Regions from separate parts of the Ensifer sp. Root423 genome, predicted to be linked through region 2. Evidence: predicted binding sites of a transcription regulator. Region 2 holds the regulator's gene; each other region holds the start of a gene.
What was found. The regulator LexA, encoded in region 2, represses DNA repair genes until DNA is damaged. The targets are predictions, from matches to a motif close to TGTTCNNNNTGTGTTCNG.
Positions count from the first base shown of each region.

Region 1 (6,386 bases), on a different contig from region 2:
TGGTTGGCGCGGTTGCGCGCCTGCTTCGCCGAGCCGCCTGCTGAGTCCCCTTCGACGATGAAGAGTTCGGCGCCTTCAGCGGTGTTCTGCGAGCAGTCGGCAAGCTTGCCGGGCAGGCGCAGCTTGCGCACGGCCGTCTTGCGGTTGACTTCCTTTTCCTTGCGCCGGCGCACGCGCTCCTCGGCGCGCTCGACCACCCAGTCGAGCAGCTTGTCGGCCTCGGCCGGATTGTCGGTAAGGTAATGGTCGAAGGGATCGCGCAGCGCATTTTCGACGATGCGTTGTGCTTCGACTGTCGCTAGCTTGTCCTTGGTCTGGCCGACGAATTCCGGTTCGCGGATGAACACGGACAGCATTCCGGCGGCCGAGATCATCACGTCATCGGTGGTGATGAGCGCTGCACGCTTGTTCTGCTTCAGCTCGGCATAGTTCTTCAGTCCCTTGGTCAGCGCGATGCGGAAGCCCGCCTCGTGTGTACCACCCTCAGGCGTCGGAATGGTGTTGCAGTAGGAATGAACCTGCTGGTCGCCGCCATACCAGGTGACCGCCCATTCTAGCGAACCGTGACCGTTGGCCTTCTCCGATTTGCCGGCGAAGATCTCGCGGGTAACGGTGAATTCCTTGCCGAGCGTCGCCGCCAGGTAGTCCTTCAGGCCGCCCGGGAAGTGGAAGACGGCCTTGTCCGGGATCTCCGAACCTTCCTGCAGCAATGACGGATCGCAGGACCAGCGGATCTCGACGCCACCGAAGAGATAGGCTTTCGAGCGCGCCATGCGGAAAAGCCGGCCGGGCTCGAAATGCGCGTGCGGTCCGAAAATATCCGGGTCCGGATGGAAGCGGACGCGCGTGCCGCGGCGATTGTGCACGTCGCCGAGTTCCTCGAGCCCGCCCTGCGGAATACCGCGGGAGAAGCGCTGGCGATAGAGCTTGCGATTGCGGGCGACCTCGACTTCGAGCGCGTCGGAGAGTGCGTTGACGACGGATACGCCGACGCCGTGCAGACCGCCCGAGGTCTCGTAGGCCTTGCCATCGAACTTGCCGCCGGCATGGAGCACCGTCATGACGACTTCGAGCGTCGACTTGCCGGGGAATTTCGGATGGTTTTCGACCGGGATGCCGCGGCCGTTGTCGGTGACTGTCAGGAACCCGTCCGCGTCGAGATGGACCTCGATGAAGTTCGCATGGCCGGCGACCGCTTCGTCCATCGAGTTGTCGATGACTTCGGCAAAGAGATGGTGCAGCGCCTTCTCGTCGGTGCCGCCGATATACATGCCCGGGCGACGACGGACCGGCTCAAGGCCCTCGAGCACCTCGATCGCCGACGCATCGTAATCGCTGCCATCGCTGCCTTTCGGGGCAGGGCGCGGCTCTTCGCGCGCGATGGGGGCTGCAGCCACGGCCGGCTTGGCGCTCGGCTGTACGGCCTTCGGTTGCTCGGGCATTGAGAAGAGGTCGCTGTTGTCGTCCATGGGGCCGTTCGGATCGTTCCTGTCGTTCGGGAATGCCAGAGGCCATAGCAAGCCCCAGGCTCTGCCGCCATCCCCCGGCGGTCGAATCACCTGAATTCTGCCAGACTCTCACAGGATACGCGAACAAAAGGAGAATTTCTGGCGCCGGCCGCCGATGATTTTTCGCACGAACGGCCGTGTTTCGGGCCAAGTGTTGCTTTGCGGTGCGGCCAATGGCAAGGCTTGCGGCGAAAGAGGGAGCCCGTCATTTGGCCGTGTCCACAGTTGTTTTTCCGTTTCGTGCCTGCCTGTTCGCCCTAGCCTTGGCAATTGCCGCCTCGTCGGCAGAGGCGCAGACGCTCAAGCCCTACAAGGACGATCTGTTCTCCTATGCCAAGGTGCTCGACCAGGAGGATGGTGGTGACGACCTGACGGTCGACTACCAGGAACTGCGGGATATCAACGAACGCGACGAAATCCCGGAACGCCGGGTGAAGCGCGCCTATGTGTCGCTTGGCGTGAAGAACGAGCAGGTCAATGAAACGCTCGATATCGGTGGCCGCGCGCTCGACGTGACCCGTGTCGGCCCCGATCGCGGCGCCAGCTTCTCGGTCATCTTCATCCATGGCCGCAGCGGCGACCGTCGGCTCGGTGCCAACGACTTTTCCTTCGGTGGAAACTTCAACCGGCTGAAGAACCTCGCCGTCGCCAATGGCGGCGTCTACTACGCCCCGAGCGTCCGCTCCTTCGATACGGCAGGTGCCGCCGATATCGCCGGCCTGGTTCGATACGCGTCCGAACGTTCCGGAGGCCGTCCGGTCGTGCTCGCCTGCGCCTCGATGGGAAGCTTCATCTGCTGGGGTGTCTCGCGCGACGCCTCCGCCGTCGCAGCACTCTCCGGCATGATGGTCATGGGCGGCGTCAGTGATCCGGACTTCACGAAAAGTGCCGCCTACAAGGCGAAGCTGCCGATGTTCTTCAGCCATGGAAGCCGTGACAGCGTCTATCCCGCCGAAGGCCAGAAGGCGCTCTATCGCTCTCTCAAGGCCAAGGGCTATCCGACGCGCTTCGTGCTTTTCGAAACCGGCTCGCACGGAACGCCGGTGCGCATGACCGACTGGCGCGATGCGCTGAACTGGATCGGCAGCCGCTAATGCATGTCGCGCAAAAGTGTGCAGCGGTTTTGCTGCAGCGACATGCATCAAAACAAGAGCCTAAGGCCTGGTGCGTGAATCTTCGTTCACGCGACAGGCGATAGGCGTCGCCCTGCTGCTGCGGATTTGTTAACCAGCCCGCCAATTTGCGAGCGAAACAAAGGCCTGCGTTTCCACTCTGGAAAGTTGAAGTCGTGATGATACCGGCAACTATGGCTGGGATGGACTTCATGGACGCGCGCACCGAGACACGGCACATTCCGCTGTGTGTGGATCTTGACGGCACTTTGCTGGCCGCCGACACCCTGTGGGAAGGGGCGGCGATCATCCTGCTGCGCAATCCGCTGATGCTGTTTCCGATGCTGGTCTGGCTGGCAAAAGGTAAGGCACGCCTGAAGCACGAAGTGGCCCTTAGATCCGGCCGCCGTGCGGAAGACTGGCCTTATCGGCAGGCCGTCATCGACCGGCTCATGGAGGAAAAGAAGAGCGGGCGAGAACTCGTGCTCGTGACCGGCGCAGCACCGTCCGTTGCAAACGACATTGCCGCCCATGTCGGCATGTTCTCCTCGGTCATGCATTCGACCGACGCGCTCAACCTGACGAGCAGCAACAAGCGCCGGGCGCTGGTAGAGCGGTACGGCGACGGCGCCTTCGACTACATGGGCAACAGCCGTGACGATATCGCCGTCTTTGAGGTGGCACGCCGCGCGATCGTGGTCTCGCCCGATGCGGCCGCGGAAAGATGGCGTCGCAACCATGATGCCGAACGGCTCGATACCGGCAAGGTCAGCGCGCTTGCGCCGATGAAGTCGATCCGCGTGCATCAATGGGCGAAGAACGTGCTCATCGGCGTGCCGATGATCCTCAACCACGAGGTACTGCACTTCGATGCGATCGTCAGCGTCATCATCGCCTTCTTTGCCTTCAGCTTCCTCGCATCCGCCGTCTACGTCATCAACGATCTTTCGGACCTTGCCAACGATCGCCGCCATGCGAAGAAACGTTACCGGCCGCTCGCGAGCGGCCAGATGTCCGTGCCGACAGCGCTGGTGCTTGCAGGCTGCCTCATCATCGCGTCCGTGGCGCTGACCGTTCTGTTGCCCTGGAAGTTTGCCGGGGTGCTCGCCTTCTACGCCTGCGCGACGACGGCCTATACCTTCGTGCTGAAGCGCAAGCTGCTCGTCGACGTGTTCACGCTCGCCGGCCTCTACACCACACGCATCGTCGCTGGCGCGGCCGCGACCGGCACGGAACTGTCCTTCTGGCTGGTGTCCTTTGCGATCTTCTTCTTCCTGAGCCTCGCGCTGGTGAAGCGTTACGTCGAGCTGCACGAATTCGAGGACAAGGACGGCGGCAACGTGCCGGGGCGTGGCTATCTCGCTGTCGACTTCGAGATGGTCGGCCAGGCCGGCGTTGCCTCCGCCTTCACCTCGGCCCTGGTTCTGGCGCTCTACGTGCACAGCAAGGAACTGCAGGAGATGTACACCACGCCCTGGGCGTTGTGGCCGCTCTGCCCGCTGGTGCTCTATATGTTGCTGCGCATTTGGATGCTTGCGCGCCGCGGCATGCTGCATGAGGATCCGGTCGTCTTCATCATGCGCGACTGGCGCAGCCAACTGACCATGCTGATCGGCGCGCTGCTGATCCTATTTGGAGCCATCGGGCCGCAATGACCCTGCAAGACCATGAAAGCTGGGGCCGCATCGACAATCGCGTGCGGCCTGGAATTTCGCCTGACGACTATGAAGACCGGCTCGGCAGCCTTGAGGCCGAAGGCTATCTGCCTTTCGGCAACGGACGCAGCTACGGCGACAGCTGCCACAACGATCGCGGTACGCTGATCGAAAGCAACCTTCACGGCCGGATACTCGCCTTCGATCCCGGCACCGGCATGATGACCTGCGAGGCGGGGGTGACGCTGCGCCAGGTGCTGGAACGGGCGATCGAGCATCGTTTCTTCCTGCCGGTGACGCCTGGCACGGCTTTTGTCACCGTTGGCGGCGCGGTCGCCAACGACGTGCACGGCAAGAACCATCACGCGCGCGGCACCTTCGGCAATCACGTGACGCGTTTCACGCTGCTGCGCTCGACCGGCGAACGGCTGACCTGCTCGCCGGTCGAAAACCCGGAACTCTACGCCGCGACCATCGGCGGTATGGGGCTGACCGGACTGATCCTCACCGTCGATATCCGGTTGATGAAGGTGCCGTCGCCGCATGTGCAGCAGCACGCGATCCGTTTCGAGAACCTGGACCAATATTTTGCCCTCGTCGACGGCGTCGATGCCGAGCATGAATACTCCGTCGCCTGGATCGACCAGCTCGCAAAGGGATCTCGAATGGGCAGGGGCGTGCTGCTCGCCGGCGATCATGCCGACGGTTCCTGCGAACTGCCCGACATCCCCAAGGGATTGAAGCTGTCCGTGCCGTTTTCGCCGCCGTTCAACCTCCTCAACCAGGCAACGCTCAAAGGCTTCAACGAGTATTACTTCCGCAAGGTGAAGCCGGGCGAGACGGTGACGACCGTTCCCTGGACGTCCTATTTCTATCCGCTGGATGCGATCGGCGCCTGGAACCGGCTCTATGGCCCGCGCGGGCTCTACCAGCATCAGAGCGTCTATCCCGCGGAAAACGCACCGGAGATCACGGCCAAGCTCATGGAAACCGCCCGCCAGGCCGGCCATGCGTCGTTTCTGACGATCCTGAAGCGTTTCGGCGACATCGGCTCCCGGGGCATCTTGTCCTTCCCGCGTCCCGGTTTTACTTTGACGCTGGACTTCGCCAATCAAGGTGAACGGACAGTAAAGCTGCTCGATGCGCTCGATCGCATCGTAGTCGAGGCCGGCGGTGCGATCAATCCGTACAAGGATGCCCGCATGAGCCCGCAAGTCTTTGAAAAATCTTTTCCTTTCTGGAGAAAGATCGAAACGTTGCGCGACCCTGCGCTGGTTTCGAACTTCTGGAAACGCACGGCTCTGGCTTTGCCAGAATGAGAATGCAGACAATTTTATTCAATTAAATGCGCAAACTTCACGGAATATCCGTCTCTTGCCCGTAAGTAGATTTTCGGGACTGGGAGTAAAACTATGAAATATATTCCATTCATTCTCTTTACCGTGCTCACCAACGCCGCCGCTCAGCTGATGCTGAAGCAGGGCATGATGACGCTCGGACCGATTTCGATGACTGCCGAAACCGCGATCGTCCGGCTGTTTCAGATCGTCTTCAACCCATGGGTCTTTGCCGGTCTTGCGACCTTCGTCATCTCGATGGCGTCGCATCTTTATGTGCTGTCGAAGGTCGAGCTTTCCTTTGCCTATCCGTTCCTGAGCCTCGCTTACGTTCTCGTTGCGGTCTTCGCCTATTTCGTCTTTCGCGAAGACCTCAATGCCTGGCGTATCGCCGGCATCGCGCTGATCTGCGCCGGAACCGTTCTTATCGCCCAGTCGGGCATCTCATCCAGCGCCGACGAGAAATCGGCTGATGCCGCCGGGGTGAGCACCGCAGAATTCGGGAGCAAGTCATGAAACACATCATCTTTGGTGGCGACGGCTTCGTTGGCCGTCATTTGGCGGAACGCCTCGTCAAGGAAGGCGAGGACGTCGTTGTCGCCGATATCGTCAAGTCCGACCTGCCGCACTACGGCCGCGTCCGCTTCGTCCATTGCGACGTCACCGATCTGGAAGCCGTCCAAAAGGTCGGCATCGGCGCCGACGACATGATCTACAACATGGCGGCCAAGATGCTGTCGCCGTTGCAGGTCCGCGCCAAGCGCTGGGAGTTCT
Region 1 is NZ_LMEG01000016.1:230,711-237,096, reverse strand. Features, by position in the region: gene parE (DNA topoisomerase IV subunit B) at 1-1,469, opposite strand, end outside; gene ASD01_RS17455 (alpha/beta hydrolase) at 1,682-2,602, shown strand; gene ASD01_RS17450 (UbiA family prenyltransferase) at 2,833-4,275, shown strand; gene ASD01_RS17445 (FAD-binding oxidoreductase) at 4,272-5,594, shown strand; gene ASD01_RS17440 (EamA family transporter) at 5,688-6,128, shown strand; gene ASD01_RS17435 (NAD-dependent epimerase/dehydratase family protein) at 6,125-6,386, shown strand, end outside.
Region 1: the regulator LexA is predicted to act here: its motif matches at 1,589-1,606, upstream of parE (DNA topoisomerase IV subunit B).

Region 2 (6,386 bases):
ATCGCGTTGCCCGACTCGCCCCTGCTGCGCATCCTGCTGGGTTCGCTGCTGGTGTTTTGTGGTTTTCTCGGTTTCTTGCCCGTGCTGGGCTTCTGGATGATACCGTTGGGCCTGATCGTGCTTTCCCACGACATTCCCTCGGTTCGCCGCCGCCGTCGTCGTCTGGCCGTCTGGTGGGCGCGCTGGCGCGGGAAGGCCAACTCGTCGAACGGCTCCTGAGGCGGACGCCGATTTAACGATCTTGTTGTCGAGGGCAGGGCGGTCGGCAGTTTTGGCCGTCCCGTAGCAATTCCGAATCTCTCAACAAGGGCCGTGGCCGCGCAGGCGAATGACCGGTTCCTGGCGGTCTTCCCCTCTGTTGGGGTGCCCTCGAAAACTTTTCGGCAACCCATCAAACGCATAATGCGGTCTCGAATCAGGATGGGGACCGATGGCCAAAGCCACTACGAAACGTCGACGCCGCAGTTCGGGCCGAAGCACCAGCAAACAGGGCGGCATGGCGCCGTGGTATCTGGCCGCAGCGCTCACCCTTGGCGGCGTCATGGCCTACGACCATCGCGCCGAGTTGCGGCACTGGCCGGTGGTTTCCGATGTCATGGCCTTTGCATCGCGATCGGAAACGAAGCCGAAGCCTCAGCGCGCGGTTCCTGAAGCGCAGGAGCGCGTTGCCCAGCAGGCGGATAGGCACAAACCGAATCCGAAGCCCAACCCGGCGACGAAGGTTGCCCTGGCCGCCCCGGTGCCGTCGGTGAATGTCGGCGTCACGCCGCCAACCCCTCTCGTGCGGCCGAATGAAGAGGTGAAGACGGCATCCATCCGTACCGATCAGTTCTATTTTTGCGGCATTCGCAACGACAACTGCGTGATCGATGGCGCGACCTTCGTCTTCCATGGCGAGACGATCCGCGTCGCCGATGTCGATGCGCCGCGAATCCGCCAGGCAAGCTGCGACAAGGAGCGTTCGCGCGGCTTCTACGCCAAGCAGCGCCTGCGCGAATTGCTGAATGCAGGCGACTTCAGGCTGATCTCGGCGGGAGGGCGATCAGATGCCAAGGCCGGCGAGAAACTGCGCCTGGTCACCCGCGGTGACCAATCTCTTGGACGTGTACTCGTTTCCGAGGGGCTCGTGCGGCCGTGGGAAGGGCGCCCGACGCCCTGGTGCTGAGATCAGCTGGGAGACGATCGGCGGACATCGTCGATCGTTCTGTGGAAAGTATCCGTCCTGCAAATCGACGGCGCGTTTTTCAGAAAATGCCTCTTGCGGTTTTTCTGCAATCATTCTAAATCCGCGCCAACGCTTGGTTATCCGAGCTGTGAGGCCTCGTGGCGGAGTGGTGACGCAGAGGACTGCAAATCCTTGTACCCCGGTTCAATTCCGGGCGAGGCCTCCAATAATCTCACCTCGTTAAATTTGGTTTGGCGTTCTGCCTTAGGGCAGCGCGGTAAAATTCGCGACACGTCCGCGCAAGCCACGTCGCCTATGCCTCCGTCGGATCTTATCGCTTCGGTGAATTCGGTAGAGGGGGAACGATGACTCCGCTGAGATCAACCGTATCGGTAGCGTCCGTCAACATTAAGAACGGAGGCAATGGCATCAATGAAAAAGAGACTGATCCTGACGGCGTTGGCGTGTTTTGCGGCGACCGCTATGGAGGCGCGCGCGGACGACCTGGTTTTCCAGCTGAAGAACAACACCGGCGCGGTACTGACGAATTTCTATACGTCGCCGGTCGGCGTCAATGAATGGGAAGACGATGTTTTCGGTCGGCAGGTCCTGAACCCCGGCGAGAGCATGGAGATCACCATTGCCGACGGGCGGGACGTCTGCAAATACGACATGCGATTCGAATTCGAGGAAGGCTCGGCCCTCGATACGACCGAGGACACGCAGGATCTCTGCGAACTCGGCGAATACACGATCCACGAATAAGCGATCTGGATTTCAGGTCGCCTTAAACGGAAAGAGCCTCGCCACTTTCAGTGGCGAGGCTCTTTTGATTCGGCGTTCTGCCTGGAATTCAATGGTAGCGGCGGATCAGCCCGACGAGCTTGCCCTGGATCTTCACGCGATCCGGTCCGAAAATGCGCGTCTCGTAGGCGGGGTTGGCCGCTTCGAGCGCAATCGACGCGCCCTTGCGACGGAAGCGCTTCAGCGTCGCTTCCTCGTCGTCCACGAGCGCCACGATGATGTCGCCGGGATTGGCCGAGTTGCCGTTGCGGATGATCACCGTGTCGCCATCGAAGATGCCGGCCTCGATCATCGAATCGCCCTTTACTTCGAGGGCGTAATGCTCGCCGCTGCCGATCATGTCGAGCGGAACGGTAATGTCATGGGTGTTGTTCTGGATCGCCGAGATCGGCACGCCGGCAGCGATGCGCCCCATCACCGGGACGGAAACAGACGTGCTTTCGGCGACCGGCGCCGGCTTCGGCGTGGCAGGAGCGGCGGCCGGCGGCTTTCCGAGGCTGCCCTCGATCACGCTCGGCGAGAAGCCCCTGCGCGGCTGTTGCTGGCCGGCGGCGTAGGCTTCCGGAAGCTTGATGACTTCGAGCGCGCGCGCCCGGTTCGGCAACCGGCGAATGAACCCGCGTTCTTCGAGCGCCGTGATCAAACGGTGAATGCCGGACTTCGACGCAAGGTCGAGCGCATCCTTCATTTCATCGAAAGACGGCGGTACGCCCGACTCCTTCATGCGTTCGTGGATGAACAGAAGCAATTCCTGTTGCTTGCGGGTCAGCATGGCACGTCGCTCCAGAGGCGTGAAACAAATCAAGAACAGACACTATCTGTTCCATATGTGTTCCGCAAGTGCCTAAAATTCCGTGAATTCAGGCAATTGGCTGCTTCTGTGGGGGGCGATTGGTCACTTTTGCGGGAGCGGGGCGGTTTTCGGCGACGGTTGCGTCCCAAAACAGCGCCGGGCAGGTCAATCGCGCGCGTGATTCGAACGAATCGCGGCTCTCTTCGCGGAGAGACTTAAGTCGCTTGCGAGGCCGAGCAGGCGTCTTCGAACTCCTTCACCGTTTCGGCGCTGTTGTCTTCCGGAAGCACTGCGTCGGCCGCATCGGTCGCAACGGGCGTATCGCCGTCATAAACGAAGGACTGGATGTAGAAGGCGAGCGCGCCCTTCCAAACATTGCGTCCATCGATCTGATGGCACGGCACGGCCCGTTCGAAATCGGTCTGGAGTTCATCCACCGTCGCGGCACTGAGCTTGACGTCAGGCATATTGGGCGATGCGACTATCGAAGCGAGAAGCAGGGCGGCAAGCACGGTGATCGTCCACTTGATGAAGGGGTGGGACTACGGGTTGGTAAACGATGTGAACCGCGCTTTCGTTCCGAAGTCCAGCAAGCATGGCGATCACTCTGCCATGTTCAACAGCTCTTTGCCCGCAGGCTGTGGCTGATTTGCGCCAGCCGCTCGATCTCAACCTCGTCTCGGCCGTTCTTCATGGACCGGCGCGGAGAATGCATCGGAGCTGCCAGCTTTCGCATCGGGCCTGGGGCGCGCAAAAATCCCTGCGGGGAAGGGCCTTCACCGTCTCGACAGGCCTCTAAAAAAAGATAACTTTGCGTGGAAAGTGGGGTGGTTGCATGCATAGATTGTCGTTGGTGGTGCTCGGCCTGTTGCTCACGGCTGGAGCGGCGTCTGCCGAAGAAGGGCGTTCGAATATCTGGAAACGGATCAACGCCTGGACGGTGGGATCCGATCGCTCCCTGGGCGGCTCGTGTTACGCGGCGACGAGCTATGACGCCGGCGCTATCCTTCGTATCGGCTTTTATCCGCGGGGATCGACGAACCTGGCGTTTCTTTCGATCGGCAATGCCGAATGGAAGTCCATCGAGCCGCAGCGGGAATACGATGTTGCCTTGCAGCTCGACCGTGGTCGTCAGTGGCCGGCCGTTGCGTTCGGTGTTGATCTGACCGGCGCCAGGGCCCTTGTCGTCAACTTTTCCAACACCGACTTCTTTACCGAATTCGTTCGCAAGAACACCTTGGCGCTGGCCTTCGAGGGGCGCGTCGTCGCGAGCCTCAGCCTGCGTGATTCGATGAAGGCGGTAAGCGAGATGTTCAAGTGCCAGGAGGCGGTGAGCGCCTTGATCCCGAATGGCGGTCAGGGAGCGGCGAACGATCCCTTTGCGGGTGCCGGTGGCAATGCGCCGAACAACGATCCCTTTGCCGGCGGCGGCCAGACCAAGTCGTCGAAAGATCCTTTCGCCATGTGATGGGCGCGTCCGCTTGCCGCAGAGAGGTGAATATTCCTAAAATATTGCCTGGGATCGGCTAGGTACCCTCGACAGTGACGGGGGGACCTATCAAAATGCGGGCAAACGGGGGTTTTGCATGCGTAGATTGCTGGTCGGATTGGTAAGCTGTCTGATCGCCGCGGGATCGGCCGCGGCTGAGGAGTCCGAAATCATCAAGTGGAAGGATGTCGACGGCTGGACCGTTGCTTCCGACACCTCGATGGAGGGCTCCTGCTTCATCTCATCGGTATTCGACGGCGGGGTCACCTTGCGCCTTGGGTTCTATCCCAAGGGCTCCGAGTCGCCGCTCTATATGAGCTTCGCCAGCGACGACTGGAGGTCGCTTGAGGTCGGCAAAGAGTACGACCTGACCTTCCGCTTCGACAAGACCGATCCCTGGAGCGCTTCGGCGACCGCTGCCGGTGATGCGAGCGGAAAGTTTCTGTTCGTGAACGTCACCGACGCCGAGTTCCTGACGGGCTTCGTGCGCAAGCGGGCCTTGGCCATCGCGTTTGAAGATCGCGTCATCGCAAATCTCAGCCTGCGCGGCACCGGCCCGGCGGCCGACGAGCTGATGAAGTGCCAGCGGGCGGTCGACGAGATTATCGCCGACGAGGGCCGCAAGTCCAAGGAGAAGAAAGCCGACCCGTTCAATGCACCGAGCGAGAAGCGCTCGGCGCGGGATCCGTTCAGCCTCTGAAAGCAGGTGGCCACGGGATCGGGCAGCGTTTCGCGAAGGCCGGACGGTGGCTTAGCATGGCGGTGTCCCCAGAGAGACTCGAACTGGCGATCTGCTGATGACAAATCAGCCGCTGTTCCGATACCTCGGCAACCGGGCACCTTCTGATCGTTTTGGTGGAGCCGAAGGGAGGGCAACCTTTCCACCTCTTTTCTCGTTTCTTTTCAAATTGTTGTTGAATTTCAACAGTCTTTGGGACTAAGTCTGGGTACTTTTTTGGGTACTCACCGAGGATTTCATGCCAGCCCCATCGTCAGCCGATACCAGATATCTCGAAGTACACGGCAGCAAGTGGCGGGTGGTCTTCAACGTGCCGAGGCAACTCCAGGGAAAGCTCGGGACGAAACTGAAGCGGTCTTTGGGGACGGATAGCCTCAGCGAGGCCAACCGCCTGAAGTGGGACGTTGTGGCAGAGTTTAGAGCGACCATCGATCAAGCGAGGCGTCCGAATGTCTCGAAGGAAGCAGCTCTTGCCAGCGCCCGGGTGAAAGCCATGGAGGAAGCGCGGCGGCTCTCTCAACAGCGAGTGGTGGCCTTCGGCACCGAGCAGCGCGGACGGGTCGATGACGCGATTGAGGACTATGCCGAAGCATTGGCTGGCGATCCGGTCGAAGTTGGCGATAACGGTCACCCGATCCATGAACCGGAACGCGATGCCCTTGCGATGGAGTTTCTCGCTGTTGCAAAGGGCAAGAGGACTCCTGTCGATTTCGAACATGCGAAGTACATGTCGATGTCTCAGGTGAAGGCCCGAACTGCCGCCGACGACAAACGAGCCATCAAGTATCTGAAGGACTGGTGCAAGGCGAATGGTGTGCCCCCTTACCTTCAGGCCATCTCAAAACGGGAAGCGGTCCGGTTCTGTGACGACCTTCCCGGTCTCGTCGGCAAGACAGACCCTGCGACACTGAACAAGTACATCGGTCGTCTTTCCGTGTACTGGGGCTGGCTCGAAAGGCGGCATGTGGTGGACACCAACATCTGGCAGGGCCGCAGGTTCAAGAAGCCACTACAGATAACGGATGACAAGGAACGACCGTTCACGAACGAGGAGATGCGGAAGCTGCTGATGGGGCCGGCCACCCAAGCTATGCACGACGTTATGCGAATAGGGGCGCTCACGGGCGCAAGATTGGACGCCATCGTTTGCCTCAAGGTGAAAGACTGCCAGAACGACACCTTCACTTTCAAGCCTCAGAAGAAGGAACCCGGGTCGCGCCTTTGTCCGATCCATCCTGATTTGGCAGCGATCATCGCTCGGAGGTCTGAAGGCAAACAAGACATGGACGACATCTTCCCCGAATGGCCGGGGCCGAAGAAACCCGGCTCGCTGCGTGAGCGCTCATTCAAGACATCGAACCAGTTCACCGATTACCGGCGAGACGTTGGTGTCGAC
Region 2 is NZ_LMEG01000015.1:61,221-67,606, reverse strand. Features, by position in the region: gene ASD01_RS16095 (hypothetical protein) at 1-219, shown strand, start outside; gene ASD01_RS16090 (thermonuclease family protein) at 431-1,165, shown strand; tRNA gene ASD01_RS16085 (tRNA-Cys) at 1,318-1,391, shown strand; gene ASD01_RS16080 (hypothetical protein) at 1,589-1,930, shown strand; gene lexA (transcriptional repressor LexA) at 2,019-2,741, opposite strand; gene ASD01_RS16070 (hypothetical protein) at 2,978-3,274, opposite strand; gene ASD01_RS16060 (hypothetical protein) at 3,598-4,230, shown strand; gene ASD01_RS16055 (hypothetical protein) at 4,349-4,951, shown strand; gene ASD01_RS16050 (DUF6538 domain-containing protein) at 5,229-6,386, shown strand, end outside.

Region 3 (6,386 bases), on a different contig from region 2:
TGACGACGGTCGTCTTGCCGCCGTCGGGCGCGATTTGCTCGACGAGCAAGGCCGCGCGCATGCGCCGGTTTTTCGGATTGTCAGGATTGCAGGCGCCCCAGTCCCCGGTAATGCGCGGCACGCCTGGTGACGAGCCGCAGCCGAGGATGGTGAAAGTGCGCCGGAACGCCACGTCAGAGCCTCGGCATCTTGGAGAAGACGCGGAAGGCATTCTCCGTGGTGATCCTTGCAATCTCCTCAGTGGTCACGCCGATCGTCTCGGCAAGCACGGCTGCCGTATGGGCAACGTAAGCCGGCTCGTTGCGCTTGCCGCGGAACGGCTTCGGCGCGAGGTACGGCGCGTCGGTTTCGACGATCATCCGGTCATGCGGCACGGTCTTGGCGATTTCACGCAGCTCTTCGGATTTCGGGAAAGTCAGGATGCCCGAAAAGGACACGTAGCCGCCGAGCTCCACGCCGACACGGGCGAGCTCCGGACCGGAAGAGAAGCAGTGCAGAAGGAAAGGGAAGGCCCCCTTCCCGGTTTCCTCGGTCAGGATCGCCGCCATGTCCTCATCGGCCGAGCGGCTGTGAATGACGAGCGGCAGGCCGGTCTCGCGGGCCGCCGCAATGTGACGACGCAGGCCCTCGACCTGGGCCTCGCGCGGCGCATTGTCATAGAAGTAATCAAGACCCGCCTCGCCGATCGCCACCACCTTCGGATGGGCCGAAAGCCGCACGAGATCCTCGGTGGTGATATCAAGCTCCTCGTCGGCGTTGTGCGGATGGGTGCCGACGGAACAGAAGACGTTCGGATAGGCCTCGGCGATCGCAAGGATCGTCTCGAACCGCTTCACGCGGGTCGAGATCGTGATCATCTGCCCGACACCGGCCTCGCGCGCCCGCGCGACGATTGCGTCGCGCTCCGCTTCGAAATCGGGGAAGTCCAGATGGCAATGGGTATCGATCAGCATGCTCAAGATGCCTTACTGCGCTTCGGGTGCCACATAGCGCGGGAAGACCGGCTTCGGCGCCTCGAGCGGCGTGCCCGAGGCGAGACGTCCGGCCTCGCCGAGCGCTGCGAAGTCGCGCTTGTCGGCGGGTGCAGCCACCAGGTCGAGCAGCTTCGCCGAGGATTCCGGCATGAACGGCTGAAGCAGGATTGCGATCTGGCGCACGACTTCGGCCGTCACGTAAAGCACTGTGCCCATGCGCGCTGGATCGGTCTTTTTCAGCGCCCAGGGCTCCTGGCCGGCGAAGTAGCGGTCGGTCTCGGAGACGACGGCGATGATCGCCGCCAGCGCCCGGTGGATCATCTGCTTACCCATCTCGTCGCGCGTGATCTCGTGCAGCGCGTCGGCGGCGGCCAGCATCGCTTTGTCTTCGTCGGTCAGGGGGCCGCACACGGGCACCTGGCCGTCGCAGTTCTTGACGATCATCGACAGCGAGCGGCTCGCCAGGTTGCCGATGCCGTTGGCAAGGTCGGAATTGATGCGGGTCGCGATCCCTTCCTCGCTATAGCTGCCGTCCTGGCCGAACGACACCTCGCGCAGGAAGAAATAGCGGATCTGGTCGAGACCGAAATGCTCGACGAGGTTGAACGGGTCGACGACGTTGCCGAGCGACTTCGACATCTTCTCGCCCTTGTTGAGCAGGAAGCCGTGCGCGAAGACGCGCTTGGGCAGCGGCAGGCCGGCCGACATCAGGAACGCCGGCCAATAGACCGCGTGGAAGCGGATAATGTCCTTGCCGATCACATGGATGTTCGCTGGCCAGAACTTGGCGCGCGGGCCCTTGGGATCGTCGAGATAACCGGTCGCGGTGATGTAGTTCGTCAGCGCGTCGACCCAGACATACATGACATGCGCCGGATCGTTCGGCACCTTGATGCCCCAGTCGAAGGTGGTGCGCGAAACCGAGAGGTCCTTGAGGCCGGACTTCACGAAGGAGATCACTTCGTTGCGGCGCTCGGCCGGGCCGATGAAATCCGGATTCTCTTCGTAGTGCTTCAGCAGCTTGTCCTGGTATTCGGACAGCTTGAAGAAGTAGCTCTGCTCCTCGACCCACTCGACCGGCGTCCCCTGCGGGCCGTAGCGCACGCCGTCGGCGCGCAGCTCGGTCTCGTTCTCCTGATAATAGGCTTCGTCGCGCACCGAATACCAGCCGGCGTAGGAGTCCTTGTAGAGGTCGCCCGCCTCGCCCATGCGGATCCAGATGTCCTGCGACGCCTGATGGTGGCGCTGCTCGGTCGTGCGGATGAAATCGTCGTTGGACGCGTTCAGGGCCACGGCCATCTTCTGGAATTCGGCCGAATTGCGGTCGGCAAGTTCCTGCGGCGTCACGCCTTCCTTGCGCGCCGTCTGCTGCATCTTCTGCCCGTGCTCGTCCGTGCCGGTCAGGAAGAAAACCTCACGTCCGTCGAGGCGCTGGTAGCGCGCCATGGCATCCGTCGCGATCAGTTCATAGGCATGGCCGATGTGCGGCTTGCCGTTCGGGTAGGAAATCGCTGTCGTGATGTAGAAGGGGGACGTGTCTCTCATAGGCGGATTCGATCTATCTCGGATTAAGCTACGCACGCTCTTAGCGCATACGCTGTTAGGAAGAAACATGCGATCCATGAAAAGCCCGGCCGAAGCGGCCGCCGCCACCGCCCTCCTCCTTGCGCGCCCCGCGTGCAAGATTTAGAACAAACAGGAAACAAATGAAGGGGTGAGTCGTGCTGGATCAACTTGGCAGCCAATTTGAAACCGCGTCGGCCGGCTATGCCGCCGCGCACGGGATCGAGCGCGACCCCGACTGGTTCATTTTGAAGATGCAGGAGGAAATGGGGGAACTGACCCAGGCCTGGAACAAGCTGAGCGGTCGCGGGCGGTCCCAGGGGAAATCGCCGGACGACCTCCGGGCACAGATGGCCGACGAGACCGCAGACCTTCTTGGGCACGTCCTGCTCTTCGCGCAACACCACAAGCTGGACCTCCAGGCGGCGATCGAGCGAAAATGGCGTTTTCAGCCGGCGCTATAGCGCCGCTTTCATATCGTCGAGCAGCGACAGAATGGTCTGCTTTCGGTCGAGATTATAGGCATCGCTGACCGTCAGTCGCTCGGTCACGGAGGCTGACAGTCGGGCGAAGCGTTCGGCGCGCATGATATCGCCCGAAACGGCCGCCTCCCGCGCCTCGCGCATGATGCGATCGCTGGCAAGGGCCTGGAAGAAATCGAAGATCGTTTCGCTGTCCTTGCCGGCGAGGGCATCGGCGAGCTTGTGCATGTTTTTCCGGACAGACGGTCCCTGCCCTGCAAGGATGCCCTCGAAGGTTGCCGCGATTTCCAGTCCGCCATAGTTGATCAGCTTCAGCGCCTCGGCGACGCTGCCGCTGGCGGCTGCGATGATGCGCCCGGCATTCTCGCCCTCGAGATCGAAACCGAGATGGGCCAATGCCTGGCCGAGCGGTGCTGCGTCGAGCGGCTTCAGTCGCAGCGGCAGGCAGCGCGAGCGGATCGTCGGCAGCAGTTTTCCGGGTGCATGCGTCAGCACCAGGAACAGCGAGCGGCGCGGCGGTTCCTCGAGGATCTTCAGGATGGCGTTGGCCGCATTGCGATTGAGATCGTCGGCCGGATCGATGATGACGATGCGCCAATTGCCCGTGCCGGAGGTCTGGCTGAAGAACTTGCCCGCGCGCCGGACCTCGTCGACGGTGATCGCCCCCTTCGCCCTTCCCGTCTTTTCATCGATCGGGCGGGCCAGGTGCAGGAGATTGTGTGAGGCGCCGGAGGCAAGCTGCCTGCCGATCGCAGAGGTCGGGTCCGGGTCGGCAAGCGTTTCAGGCGCATCGGCCGGTTCAGGATTTTTTAGGATGTGATGGGCAAAGCGGAAGGCAAGCGTCGCCTTGCCGATCCCTTCCGGCCCTTCGATCAGGATCGCGTGGTGCCCCTTGCCGGAGCGATAGCTCTGCGCCAGGAAGGCTTCCGCCTGCTCATGGCCGAACAGGCGATTGTTCTCAGCGGGCGCAATGGCGCCATCAAGGACCCCGGCTCTTTCGCTCATGACACGGCTTCCTCGGCGGACGTGTCCGTGCCGTCGCCATGCGGCAGAAGTGCTTCGACAAGCGAAAGCACCTCGGCGGCGATGGCCTCAACCGGCTGCGTCGCATCCACCACCCGGCACCGCTCGGAATCGCGTCTGGCAATGTCGAGAAAGGCGTCGCGCCGCTTCTCGTGGGTCTCTAGCTGTTCCTTTTCGAAACGATCGGGATTGTCGTCGCCGGCGCGGCGTTGCGCCCGCTCGAGGCCGACGCTGGCGGGCAGGTCGAAGATCACGGTGCGGTCCGGCACGACACCGTCGATTGCTACCCGCTCCAGGCTTTCGACGAAGCTTTGTTCGAGATTGCCGGTGATGCCCTGGTAGACGCGCGAAGAATCCATGAAGCGGTCGCAAAGCACGATAATGCCCTTGTCGAGCGATGGCCGGATGACCTCCTCGACATGGTCGCTGCGGGCTGCGGCAAAGAGAATCGCCTCCATCCGCACTCCGAAGGATTCCGCAGCCCCCGAAAGCAGCACGTGACGCACCGCCTCGGCGCCGGGAGAACCACCCGGCTCGCGCGTCGTCAGTACCTCGTAGCCGCGGGCGCGCAGGGAATCGGCTAGCAGGCGGAGCTGCGTCGACTTGCCGGCACCTTCCCCGCCTTCGAATGTTACGAATAGACCTTTTTTCAGCGACACCATGCTTTCCCGTATCGGCATGCGATTTGGCCCTGTTTAGCCGATTGGTCCTCCGGGCGAAACCGTCAGGTGACGATTTGGAGAGGCATTCCAGTGAGCGCGGCTCAGAGCCAGAAGAAAAGCAGTTCCTGCAGGGCGTCGACCGCGCGGCTCGTCAGGGTTCCCTGCCCCACCGCGCCGGCCGTCTTGACCGGGACCTCGCGCAACAGTTTCTCGCCGTTCCACAGCTTGACGACGCCGACTTCCGTGCCGGCCGTCACCGGCGCCCGCAAGGGCCACTTGTAGACGATGCGCGCCGTCAGCCGCTCGGGATTGTTGACCGGCAGCAGCACGTCGACCGGACCACCGGCCACCAACGCGACGTGAGACGCGTCGCCGCCATAGACGGCCGCCTCGCCGATCGATTCTCCGTCGGCGAAGATCCGCTTCTTCTCGAAGGCGGTCATCGCCCAGTCGAGAACCTTGCGGCTCTCCTCGATGCGTTCCTTGTCGGTTTCAAGGCCGCCCATCGCGAGATAAACGCGGCGGTCACCGCGTTGCAGCGACGCGGCGAGCGAAAAGCCGAAACCTTCGGCAAAGCCCGTTGCCAGGCCGTCCACGCCGATATTGGCGGAGATCAGCGGGTTCTTGTTGCGTTGGAGGATCTTGTTCCATTCGAATTCCGGCTGCGAATAGAGCCGGTAGAGATCGGGATGCGCTTCGTGCAGGTGGCGGACGAGCGTCACCAGTTCGCTCATTGTGATCTTGTTGCCGGGATCGGGCAGCCCGGTCGCGTTGCGGAAGGTCGCGACCGGCATGCCGAGTTCGCGCGCGCGCGCCGTCATGCGCTCGGCAAATGCACCTTCGCTGCCGGTCATGCCCTCGGCGAGAATGATGCAGGCGTCGTTGGCCAGCTGAACGGCCACGCCCTGCAGGAGATCGGCGACCCGGATGCGCGACTTCAGAGCGGCAAACATCGTCGAGGTGCCGGCCGGCGCGCCGCCGGTCCGCCACGCATGCTCCGATACGTCGTAGAGGGTTTCGGGCGAGACTTCGCCCTTGCCGAGCGCCTCGGCGACGACCTCCATGGTCATCAGCTTGGCAAGCGAGGCTGGCGGGATCGGGTCGTTTTCGGCACGCGAGAAAAGCACCGTGCCGGTTTCTGCATCGACCAGCAGGATCTGCTTTGCCTTGGTGTCGAAGGCGGGTGCCGGCGTTTGCGCGAATGCGGCGCCGGCAAACAACGCAAGGCCAAGGAAAGCGGCCGAAAGCATCTTCATGCGCATGGGAAACTCCGGTTTCCCCTCGGGCATAGCAGCGTGGTCATTTTGGCACAACGCCGAGAACTGTTAACGGGCCGAACCGTTCGTTTTCTGGCGCTTGGCGTAGTCGACGATGACTTGCGGCGTTAGCTGCTTCTTGTCGACCATGATCGCTTCGAAGGGCGATTCGGCGTCGCTGACGCGAACTTCGTAATAGGCAGCCGCATAGGCCATGTTGCCGTCGGGCATCGGAATGTACTCCGGCCGCTCGCGCGGGATCGGGCCGATTTCCGGCAGCATGACGAATTCGTTGAACGACGCCGGCTGCTGGGCAAACTGCGGCACGGGCGCGGCCATCGCGGTGACCGGTTCGCTGACGTCGAGCGACGCCTTGGCCGGCACGGTGATGGTGCCGAGGCTTTGCTTGCGGAACGGTTCGTTCGA
Region 3 is NZ_LMEG01000036.1:2,306-8,691, reverse strand. Features, by position in the region: gene ASD01_RS25280 (MBL fold metallo-hydrolase) at 1-172, opposite strand, end outside; gene ASD01_RS25275 (TatD family hydrolase) at 174-953, opposite strand; gene metG (methionine--tRNA ligase) at 966-2,519, opposite strand; gene ASD01_RS25265 (nucleoside triphosphate pyrophosphohydrolase family protein) at 2,696-3,001, shown strand; gene ASD01_RS25260 (DNA polymerase III subunit delta') at 2,996-4,024, opposite strand; gene tmk (dTMP kinase) at 4,021-4,722, opposite strand; gene ASD01_RS25250 (D-alanyl-D-alanine carboxypeptidase family protein) at 4,806-5,966, opposite strand; gene ASD01_RS25245 (septal ring lytic transglycosylase RlpA family protein) at 6,030-6,386, opposite strand, start outside.
Region 3: the regulator LexA is predicted to act here: its motif matches at 2,662-2,679, upstream of ASD01_RS25265 (nucleoside triphosphate pyrophosphohydrolase family protein).